3 regions of the Delftia sp. WSY_12 genome follow, and region 3 is predicted to be linked to each of the others. Evidence: riboswitches for the same ligand, from Rfam matches in the RefSeq annotation. Region 3 holds a riboswitch; each other region holds the start of a gene.

Region 1 (3,200 bases), on a different contig from region 3:
CGTGGCGGGCACCGCTGCCTACATGCTGGCATCGCAGGGCGCGGGGCTTGGCCCCTGGCATGTGGGCTATGTGGACCTGCAGGCCTTTGCGTTGCTGACGGCCGGATCGTGGACGGGCATCAGGCTGGCAGCCCCGCTGATCGGCCGCATTCCCGATGCCCTGCATGCCAAGGCCTACCTGGCCCTGCTGGGCCTGGTGCTGCTGGTCATGATCGTGGCCTGAGCGCTGCGCTCAACCCTCCAGGAAGATCGCCTCGATCCGGGTCTCGAACACCCGGGCAATGGCGAATGCCAGCGGCAGGCTGGGGTCGTAGCGGCCCGTCTCTATGGCATTGACGGTCTGGCGCGACACGCCCAGCAGGTCCGCCAGCGCAGCCTGGCTCCAGCCGCGCTGGGCGCGCAGTTCACGGATGGTGTTTTTCATCGCCGGGCCGCCCCAAGATGAAAAGGCACCCCCTTGGGGGGCAGCGGACCTTGCACAGCAAGGGTAGCGTGGGGGTCATTTTTCATCGCAGGGCCGCCCCAAGTTGAAAAGCAAGGTTAGCGTGGGGAGCATTTTTCATCGGTAGGCGACCTTGGCGGAGCGGCTCATCGGCTGCGCAGCCAGTGGGCCACCGAGGCAGCCACCCAGAGCGCACCCATCAAGGGCCACACCATGAACATGCTGAGCTTGGGAAAACCTGCCATTTCCAGGAATCCGTAGGTGAAGGTGAGGCCCGCCGTGCCCGCCGCCGCAATCGCCAGCTGCTCCAGCATGGACTTGCGCAGGAACTCGTCGGTATCCCGCACCAGGCGCACGATGGCCCGCACGGCCAGCGCAAACGCCAGCATGGGGCTCAGCAGCAGCGCTGTGCGCAGGGCCCCGGCCTGCATGTCGGCACTGAGCAAAAGCGCCCCCACAAGCAGCGCCATGTAGAGCAGCAGCGCAAATCCCAGCTCCTTCTGGTAGCGGCGGTTGGTGACCGTTGTTTGATTCATGGAAGTCTCTCGCAATGTGTAAAGGATGCTTGACATTGTGCGATGCCATCCGCAGACATGTCAAGCAAGCTTTACATCGGTACTGAACGCCCCGCCGTACAATCGCCGCCGTTGGTGCCTGCAGCCCCAGGGGCTGCGGTTAAACGGGAAACATGGGGCGGCCAGATAAAGCCGCCCGCATGTACTGCCCCCGCAACAGTGAGTGAAACGCCGCGTGCATGGCACCGGCCCCCGCCAAACCCGTGCCACTGGGCGTACAGCCCGGGAAGGCCTTGGCGAGTGCGTCACCAGTCTGGATACCGGCCAACAGGCGGCCGGCCGCGCATGCAGCGCAGCCGGTCTTTGTGGTTTCCGTGCCGGCGGGGTCGCTGGCGCGCAACTGGCTCGCATCCATGCACACCCTCGCCCTCGCGCGCGCCCCTGGCGCCGCTCTTCGCTCGCCCTCGGCGTTCCCCGTACTGCGCACGTTGTCCGCCCTGACTGCGGCCTCGCTGCTGGCCTGCCAGGCCCATGCACAGGCACAACAGGCACAACAGGCGCAGCGGGCACAGACCTCCCAGCTCGATACCGTGGTCGTCACCGCCTCGCGCAGCGAGCAGTCCCTGCGCACCGTCACGGCCGACATGACCGTGATCGACGCCGAGACCATTGCCCGCAGCGGCGCCACGGGCGTGGCCGACCTGCTGGTGCAGGTGCCGGGCGTGCAGATCAACCGCAATGGCGGGCCGGGCCAGGTCACCTCGGTCTACCTGCGCGGCACCAGCAACCAGCACACTGCCGTGTTCATCGACGGCGTGCGCTACAGCTCGCAGGAGCTGCAGGGTGGCGCGGTCTGGTCCACCCTGCCGCTGGCGCAGATCGAGCGCATCGAAGTGCTGCGCGGCCCGGCCGCCGCCATCTATGGCTCAGACGCCATGGGCGGCGTGATCCAGATCTTCACCAAGCGGGCGGACGGCCAGACCCGCGCCTATGCCGAGGCCGGCATAGGCAACCAGGGCACCAGCAAGCTGGCCACGGGATTCCAGGGCGGGGCCAACGGCTTCACCTATGGCCTGAACCTGGCTGACGAGCGCAGCGACGGCTTTGACGTCTACCCCGGCAACACCTTCTCGCCCAACCCGGACAAGGATGGCTACAGCAACACCTCGCTGGGCCTGAACGCGGGCTACAAAACGGGCATCCACCAGATCGATGCCAGCCTGCTGCACAGCCGCCTGCGCACGCACTACGACCAGAGCCCGCCGCCTTTCGACGACTACGACGTGGTCAAGAACACCACCGGCAGCCTGCGCTGGCAGGCCGGCTGGAACGCCATCTACAAGAGCGTGGTCCAGATCTCCCATACCGACAGCCAAAGCGACCGCCACACCCAGTCGCCCGAAAGCGCCAAGGGCCGCTCCACCAACTACCTGCTGCAGAACCTGTTCACACTGGGCCAGCACCGTTTCAACATCGACCTGGAGCGCCGCGAGGACAAGCTGGACACGCAATACGCCTGGACGCAGAACACCGACAGCCGGCGCGTGCAGAACTCCCTGTCGGCCGGCTGGCGCCTGACCGAGGGCCGCCACCAGTTCGACGCCAACCTGCGTCACGACCAGGTGCGCGACCAGCAGAACAAGACCACGGGCGGCCTGGGCTACGGCCTGCAGATCGACGAGCGCTGGCGCTGGGTGGCATCGGCCGGCACGGCCTTCAGAACGCCCACGCTGTACGAGCGCTTCACGGGCCAGGCGGCGGCCGACCTCAAGCCCGAAAGCAGCACCAACGTGGAAACGGGCCTGCACTATGCGGCCGGTGCCAACCGCCTCTCGGCCGTGGTCTACCGCAACAGGTTCAAGAACCTGATCACCTACGACTGGAACAGCGCCGTTCCCTGCAACTGCTACCGCAACTGGCAAAGCGTGGAGATCACCGGCCTGACGCTGTCGGGCAGCACGCGCCTGGGCAGCGCCAATCTGGGCGCCTCGCTGGACTTCATGAACCCCGAGAACCTGGAGACCGGCAAGCTGCTGCCCTACCGCTCCAAGCGCATGCTCAAGCTCAACGCCGACACCCAGGCGGCCGGCTGGACGCTGGGCGGCGAAGCGCAGCTGTACAGCGGCCGCTACGCAGGCGAGGCCAACACCTTCAAGCTGGGCGGCTACGGCGTGGTCAACCTCTACGCCCAGCGCCAGCTGACCAGGCAATGGACGCTGCTGGCCCGTGTCAACAACATCGCT
Region 2 (3,200 bases), on a different contig from region 3:
GGCAGCCGCCTGTCCCTGCACCAGGACCGCGACGAGCGTGACCTTGTCGCGCCCATCGTCTCGGTGTCACTGGGCATGCCGGCCACATTTCTGTTTGGAGGGCTTGCGCGCGCGGACAAGACGGCCAGGGTGTTGTTGCAGCATGGCGACGTGGTGGTCTGGGGCGGCGTGGATCGGCTGCGCCACCACGGCGTGTTGCCGCTCAAGGACCAGCCTCACCCGCTGCTGGGCGGGCGGCGCATCAATCTCACTTTTCGCAAGGCGGGTTGAATGGAGGGGTCGAAATGGATGGGCTGAACAGCAGTGATCGCTTCGCCGGCCTGGACTGGGGCCGCATTGCCACCCAGCTCGATGCAGAGGGCCATTGCCTGCTGCCACGGCTGCTGAATGCGGATGAAAGCCGCGCCCTGGCTAGCGAGGCGGCCATGCGCAATGGCCTGCCGCCCTCCCTCGACACATGGCGCCCGGTGCTGTACCGGCACCTGCTTGCCATTGCCAATCGCTGGCGTGCCCAAATGGACATGCAGCCTGCCCTGCCCGCCTCGTTCGAGGCCTTCGGGCAGCTGGGCCACCAGCGCGGCCAGATGCATCCGCAGTCGCACCTGCTGCATGTGGCGCAGGCGGGCCATGCCCCGCTGCGCTCATACAGCGAAGGTGCGGCGGTGTTCCCGCTGCAGCTGGTGCTGCTGCTGTCCCGGCCGGGCCAGGACTTCGAGGGCGGCGAGTTCGTGATGACCGAGCAGCGACCGCGCATGCAATCGCGCCCCATGGTGCTGCCGCTGGGCCTGGGGGATGCGGCCATCATCGCCACGGGGCCGCGCCCGGTGCGCGGTGCGGCAGGCTTTTACCGCGTGCACCTGCGCCATGCCATCAGCCGCGTTCACCGGGGCGGGCGCCTGGGGCTGGAACTGCTGCTGCACGACGCGCCGCAGGCTACCGACGCGGGCCGCTGGCTATAATGCCGCGCCTGCAAAGGCATCCGTGCAACAGGTGTCCACATGCCAGCCATGGGGATGAAACGGGAACAAGGTGACTGCCAGCAAATGCTTTTTGCGCTGCCGGCACAGGCCTTGGCTGCCCCCGCAACGGTAAACAAGTCAAGGCGCTCCACGCCTGTCCCGCCAGTCTCCGCAACCCTGCGGAGGGGCGATGACAGGCTGTCACTGGTTCATGGCGTGGTCTGCAACATGCAGCTTTTCGCGGGTGGATTGGGAAGACGGGGCGCTGGGCGCAAGGCATGTCCTTGCGCCGCTTGTGAGCCCGGAGACCGGCCTGCTGCGTTTCGCGCCCGCTGAGCGGGCGCTTTCTTGACTGTCTGCGGGGTGCGGATGGCAATGTCCTGCACCCTATCCTTGCACGCTGGCTGGAGAGGCGGCAGTGCCTTGCTTTCGCATCAGGCGGTCGAAGACCGATGTTCGAAATGCATTCCTCCCTTTCCTGCGTTCCCAGCACCCGTGCTGCCGATTCCCTTTGCCTTCGGCTGAGCCCGCTGGCCCTGGCCTGCGCCTTCCTGTCCGCTCCTGTGCAGGCACAGACTGTCCTGCCCGAAGTGCAGGTCACCGGCCAGGCCGAACGCATCGGCCAGCAACTGGCCCAGCCTGCGCGCTCGGCCAGCCATACCGGCGTCTCCAACCAGGAAGTGCCTGCCAGCGTGGATGGTGTTTCTGCCGAGCAGATGCAGGAGCGCGGCGACTACGCCCTGGTGGACGCCGTCACGCGCACCGTGGGCCTGACCTCCAGCAGCACGCCGGGCAACGGCGGCCTGTCCTTCAGCAGCCGTGGCTTTGCGGGCGTGAACTCCGTGGGCGTGGCCGAAGACGGCATGGTGCTGGGCGTGGCCGCCGGCACCACGGCCTATCCCGGGGACAGCTGGGGCTACGAGCGCATCGACGTGCTGCGCGGCCCGGCCTCGCTGATGTATGGCAGCGGCACCATGGGCGCCACGGTCAACGCCATCCGCAAGCAGCCCAGCCGCACCAGCTCGGCCGAGGTGCTGCTGGGCGCTGGCACGGACGACACGCTGCGCGTGGGCCTGGGCGTGACCGGCGCCCTGGGCGCCTATGCCAGCTACCGCATCGACAGCTACACCGCGCGCAGCGCGGGCGAGCGCGACTTGGACCAGTCGCGCAACGGCAAGTTCATGAGCACGCTGCGCTTGGAGCCCACGAGCGACCTGCAGATCGACCTGATTGCCGACCGCAGCGTGCAAAAGCCCAGCCGCTACTGGGGCACGCCGGGCCTGGACGGCAAGGTGGTGGAGTCCCTGCGCGACCGCAACTACAACGCCGAAGACAGCGTGCTGCGCTATGCCGACGAGCGCCTGCGCGCCAAGGTGCAATGGAAGGCCAATGACTGGCTGACGGTGCGCAACGAGCTGTACCACGTGCAGTCGGACCGCCACTGGCGCAACATCGAGGCCTACGCGCTCAACCCCGCCACCTGGACCGTGGGCCGCTCCGACTACCTGGAAATCCTGCACGACCTGGAGCAGACCGGCAATCGCCTGGGCCTGAACGTGGACCGGGGCTCGCACAAGATCGCCATGGGCTGGGAGGCCGCGCGCATCAACCTGCGGCTGTCCAACAACTCGCCCTATGGCGGCTCGTCCACGGTCTCGGCCTGGGGCCCCGTGCATGGCAGCTGGGCCAGCCCCGATGTCACCAAGGCCAAGACCGAAACCGGCGTGACCCAGCATGCGCTGTACCTGGAGGATGCCTGGCGCATCAGCAACCGCTGGCTGGCCATGGCCGGACTGCGCCGCGATGTCTACAGCTTTGCCAGCCATTCCCTGGTGGGCGGCGCGGATTTCAACAAGACGCTGGCCGCCACCTCCTGGCGCCTGGGCCTGACCTATGAGCTGGCCCGCGACACCCATGTCTATGGGCAGATCAGCTCGGGCCATGATCCCGTCAACAGCCTGGTCTCGCTGAACCTGGCCAACACGGCTTACAAGCTGAGCAAGGGCCACCAGGCCGAGATCGGCATCAAGCAGCAGGTGGCAGGCGGGCGCGGCGAATGGACGCTGGCCGTGTTCGACATCAAGAAGGACGACATCATCACGCGCGACCCCGACCGCCCGGCCATCTCCATCCAGGGCGGCAGCCAGTCCTCGCGCGGCGCCGAGGTCACTGCCAACTTCCAGGCCACGCCCGCCCTGCGCCTGGAGGGCAACCTGTCCTATGTGGATGCCCAGTTCGACA
Region 3 (3,200 bases):
TCAACCCGCAGGTGCGCCTGGTGGTGGACCCGGCACTGGTGGAGCGCTTTGCCGAGATCGCCTTCAATGCGGGCCGGCTGGACCGCTCCATCGTGCTGGACTCGGCCGACTATGTGCGCATTGCCCGGCCCGCGCTGCACAGCCTGAGCGGGGAGGGCGCCGATTGACCATGGATTGACCCTGGCGCGGGGCTGCGCCCACAATCGTCGGCAACGTCCACATCTCCTTGCCTGACCATGTCCACCCCTGCGAAGCAGCACCCTGACCGGCCCGATGCGGCCGGCTTTGTGCGTGCGGCGCTGGCTGCTGCCCTGGCCCAGGTGCAGTCGCATCTGGCGGTCTTGGAGGGCGGTGGCAGCGATGCCGAGACCATTCACCAGCTGCGCGTGGCCCTGCGGCGCCTGCGCACCGTGCTGCGTGAGTGCGCGGGGCTGGCGCCCGGCATGCGCGCCGAATGGGATGACCCCCTGGCCCAGGCCTTTGCGCAGTTGGGCACGCTGCGCGATGCCGATACGCTGGCCGATGTGGTGCGCCCGCTGCTGCAGGCCGCCCATGCGCCCCTGTGCGACTGGCAGGCGCCGCAGGCCGTGCAGGCGGATGCAGCCGCTGCCGTGCGCGAGCCGCCGTTCCTGCACGCGCTGGCCGAGATCCAGGCGCTGGCGCAGGCGCCGCAGGCAGAGCCATCGGCCCGTTTTGCCCACCTGTCCGCCGCAGGCACGCGCAAGTACCTGGCACGGCGGCTGGCGCGCCTGCACCGCCAGGTGCTGCGCGACGGCCGGCACTTCGACCGCCTGCCGCTGTCGCAGCAGCACCGCGTGCGCAAGCGGCTCAAGCGCCTGCGCTATCTGGCGGACTTTGCACGGGAATTCGCGCCCGGAATGTGGCCCGGCAAAAAGGGCCGGCGCTTTGCCGAGGCGCTGGTGCCCGCCCAGGACGCGCTGGGCCTGCACAACGACATGGCCGTGGCGGCCGAGCATTTCCATGCCGAGGCCGCGCGCGACCCGCGCGCCTGGTTCGCCGCCGGCTACCTGCAGGCCCGCCTGGCCACCAGCGCGCGCAGCAGCCGCCGCGCGCTGCGGGCGCTGGCCCGGGTGCCGGGCTTCTGGGCTGGGCGATAATCCGCCGCTGGCGCACCGCCGCAGCCCCTGGGCCGTGGCGGTGCGCTGTTGCTGAAGGTGCCTCATGCCGTTCACCGGCCAGGGGTTCAACGGGAAGCAGGTGCGCGATGCCATCGAGGTGGCCGCTCGCAATGCCTGCGCTGCCCCCGCAACGGTCAGCGGAATACAACTCCCCACGCTGGCGCGCCACCCACCGGTTGCGCGCCGCAAGCCACTGTGTCTGGACGGACATGGGAAGGCGGGGATGCCTGCTGCAGCGCGCCCACCCTGCGCGCCGCAGCGTTCCGCAAGCCCGGATACCGGCCTTCTGCATTGCTTTCGGACGCCGCGGGAGTGCGCCTGTCCGGTCCGGCCCCAGCCTGCGCTGGCGTGGCCGGCTCCGGCGTGCGCGCCGTGCGGCGTGGTTCAGACGATAGGCCCCACGGGTGACTGGGGCAGTTGGATTCAACGCATGCGCTTCGCTTCTTTGGCCGCCGATTGTTCCGGCCCCTTTCCCCTTCCTCCCTTCCTGCGCCCGGCCACCGCTGCGGCCGTGCTGGCCTGCTGCGCCGCGGCGGCCGGCGCCGCACAGGAACCGGCGGCCGGCAAAGCCGGTGCATCCGCCGACGATGCGCTGGACGCCGTCTTCGTGACCGCCACGGCGCGGCCCGAGGCGCGCAGCCGCATCGCGGGCACCACGCAGACCATCGACCGCGAGGCCATAGAGCGCTCCAGCGCGCGCTCGGTCACCGACCTGCTGGCCGAGAACGCCGTGGGCTTTCTCAGCGAATGGACGGCGGCCCAGACCTCGATGAACCTGCGCGGCGCCTCCACCGACGGCCAGGGGCGCGACTTCCGCAGCCAGGTGCTGGTGCTGGTCAACGGCCGGCGCGCGGGCACGGCCAACCTGTCCAAGCTCAGCCCCTCGGATGTGGAGCGCATCGAGATCGTGCGCGGCCCGTCCTCGGTGATCTACGGCAGCCAGGCCATGGGCGGGGTGGTCAACATCATCATGAAGACGGGGGCGACGGCACCCGGCACGCGCGCCCAGGTCCAGGCCGGTTCATGGGACCTGTGGCGCACCGATGCGCAGACGGCCGGCGCCAATGACCGCTTCGACTGGTACTTCGGCGTGAGCGCAGGCGGGCGCGGCGACTACGAGTCGGGCGACGGCGGCATGCGCATGGAGAACACGGGCTGGAAGCGGCGCGGCGCCAGCGGCGCCCTGGGCTGGCAGCTGCACGAGCTGCACCGCGTGGAGCTGCAGCTGCGCACGGACGGCATCTACAACGCGGGCTTTCGCGGATCGGGCGCCAACATCTACAGCCGAGACAACCGCAGCAACCGCTCGCTGGACCTGACCTACGAAGGCGCACTGCCCGGCCAGCGCCTGAGCTGGACGACCCACCTCTACAGCCTGGTCGATACCGATGAGTTCAACTGGGCCTCGCCCGTGATCCGCTCGGGCAACAGTGCCGTGCCCGGCACGGCGCGCGACTACAACCACCGCCAGCTGGACGCCACGGGCCTGCGCTTTCAGCCGCGCCTGCGTGTCAGCCAGACCAATGACCTGCTGATGGGCTTCGACTGGGAGCGCAGCAAGCTGCGCTCCGACCGCCTGCGCGTGGCCATGCCGGGCGGCCCGGCGGGCCAGGTTGCGCCCTACGACAACAACCAGACCGAGCAGGTGCACGCGCTGTACTTCGAGGACGCGCAGACCCTGTTCGACGATCGCCTGACCCTGCGCGCCGGCCTGCGCAAGACCTGGGGCACGACGCGTTTCGACGAGACGCCCAACCTGGCCCTGGCCCAGGCCAGCACGCGCGACTACGACAACCACACCTGGTCGGCCGGCGCCACCTGGAAGGCCACGGACCGGCTTACGCTGCGCGCTGCGGCCTCCACGGGTTTCCGCGCGCCCACGGCCACGGAGCTGGCCTCGGACTTCACGGCCGTCGGCGGTGGCCGCACCTTCGGCAACCCCAACCTCAAGCCCGAGACCAGCCGCCAGATCGAGGTCGGCGCCGCGCTGCAGCAGCCCGGCTGGCGCGTGGATGCGGCCGTGTTCCAGAACACCATCAGCGACCGCATCATCACCGTCTC

Evidence for each region. Region 3 has a riboswitch for cobalamin ahead of ACF8LI_RS23390 (TonB-dependent receptor). Riboswitches for the same ligand answer to the same signal wherever they lie in the genome.
Region 1: another riboswitch for cobalamin. It lies ahead of ACF8LI_RS22255 (TonB-dependent receptor domain-containing protein); the one in region 3 lies ahead of ACF8LI_RS23390 (TonB-dependent receptor).
Region 2: another riboswitch for cobalamin. It lies ahead of ACF8LI_RS21945 (TonB-dependent receptor); the one in region 3 lies ahead of ACF8LI_RS23390 (TonB-dependent receptor).

What each region holds. Positions count from the first base shown of each region.
Region 1 covers NZ_JBICKW010000038.1:85,803-89,002, forward strand. The annotation lists gene ACF8LI_RS22240 (sulfite exporter TauE/SafE family protein) at 1-223, shown strand, start outside; gene ACF8LI_RS22245 (helix-turn-helix transcriptional regulator) at 233-424, opposite strand; gene ACF8LI_RS22250 (hypothetical protein) at 589-978, opposite strand; cobalamin riboswitch at 1,074-1,301, shown strand; gene ACF8LI_RS22255 (TonB-dependent receptor domain-containing protein) at 1,371-3,200, shown strand, end outside.
Region 2 covers NZ_JBICKW010000038.1:12,924-16,123, forward strand. The annotation lists gene alkB (DNA oxidative demethylase AlkB) at 1-270, shown strand, start outside; gene ACF8LI_RS21940 (2OG-Fe(II) oxygenase) at 285-959, shown strand; cobalamin riboswitch at 972-1,291, shown strand; gene ACF8LI_RS21945 (TonB-dependent receptor) at 1,412-3,200, shown strand, end outside.
Region 3 covers NZ_JBICKW010000054.1:33,412-36,611, reverse strand. The annotation lists gene ACF8LI_RS23400 (YbaK/prolyl-tRNA synthetase associated domain-containing protein) at 1-167, shown strand, start outside; gene ACF8LI_RS23395 (CHAD domain-containing protein) at 237-1,118, shown strand; cobalamin riboswitch at 1,157-1,441, shown strand; gene ACF8LI_RS23390 (TonB-dependent receptor) at 1,570-3,200, shown strand, end outside.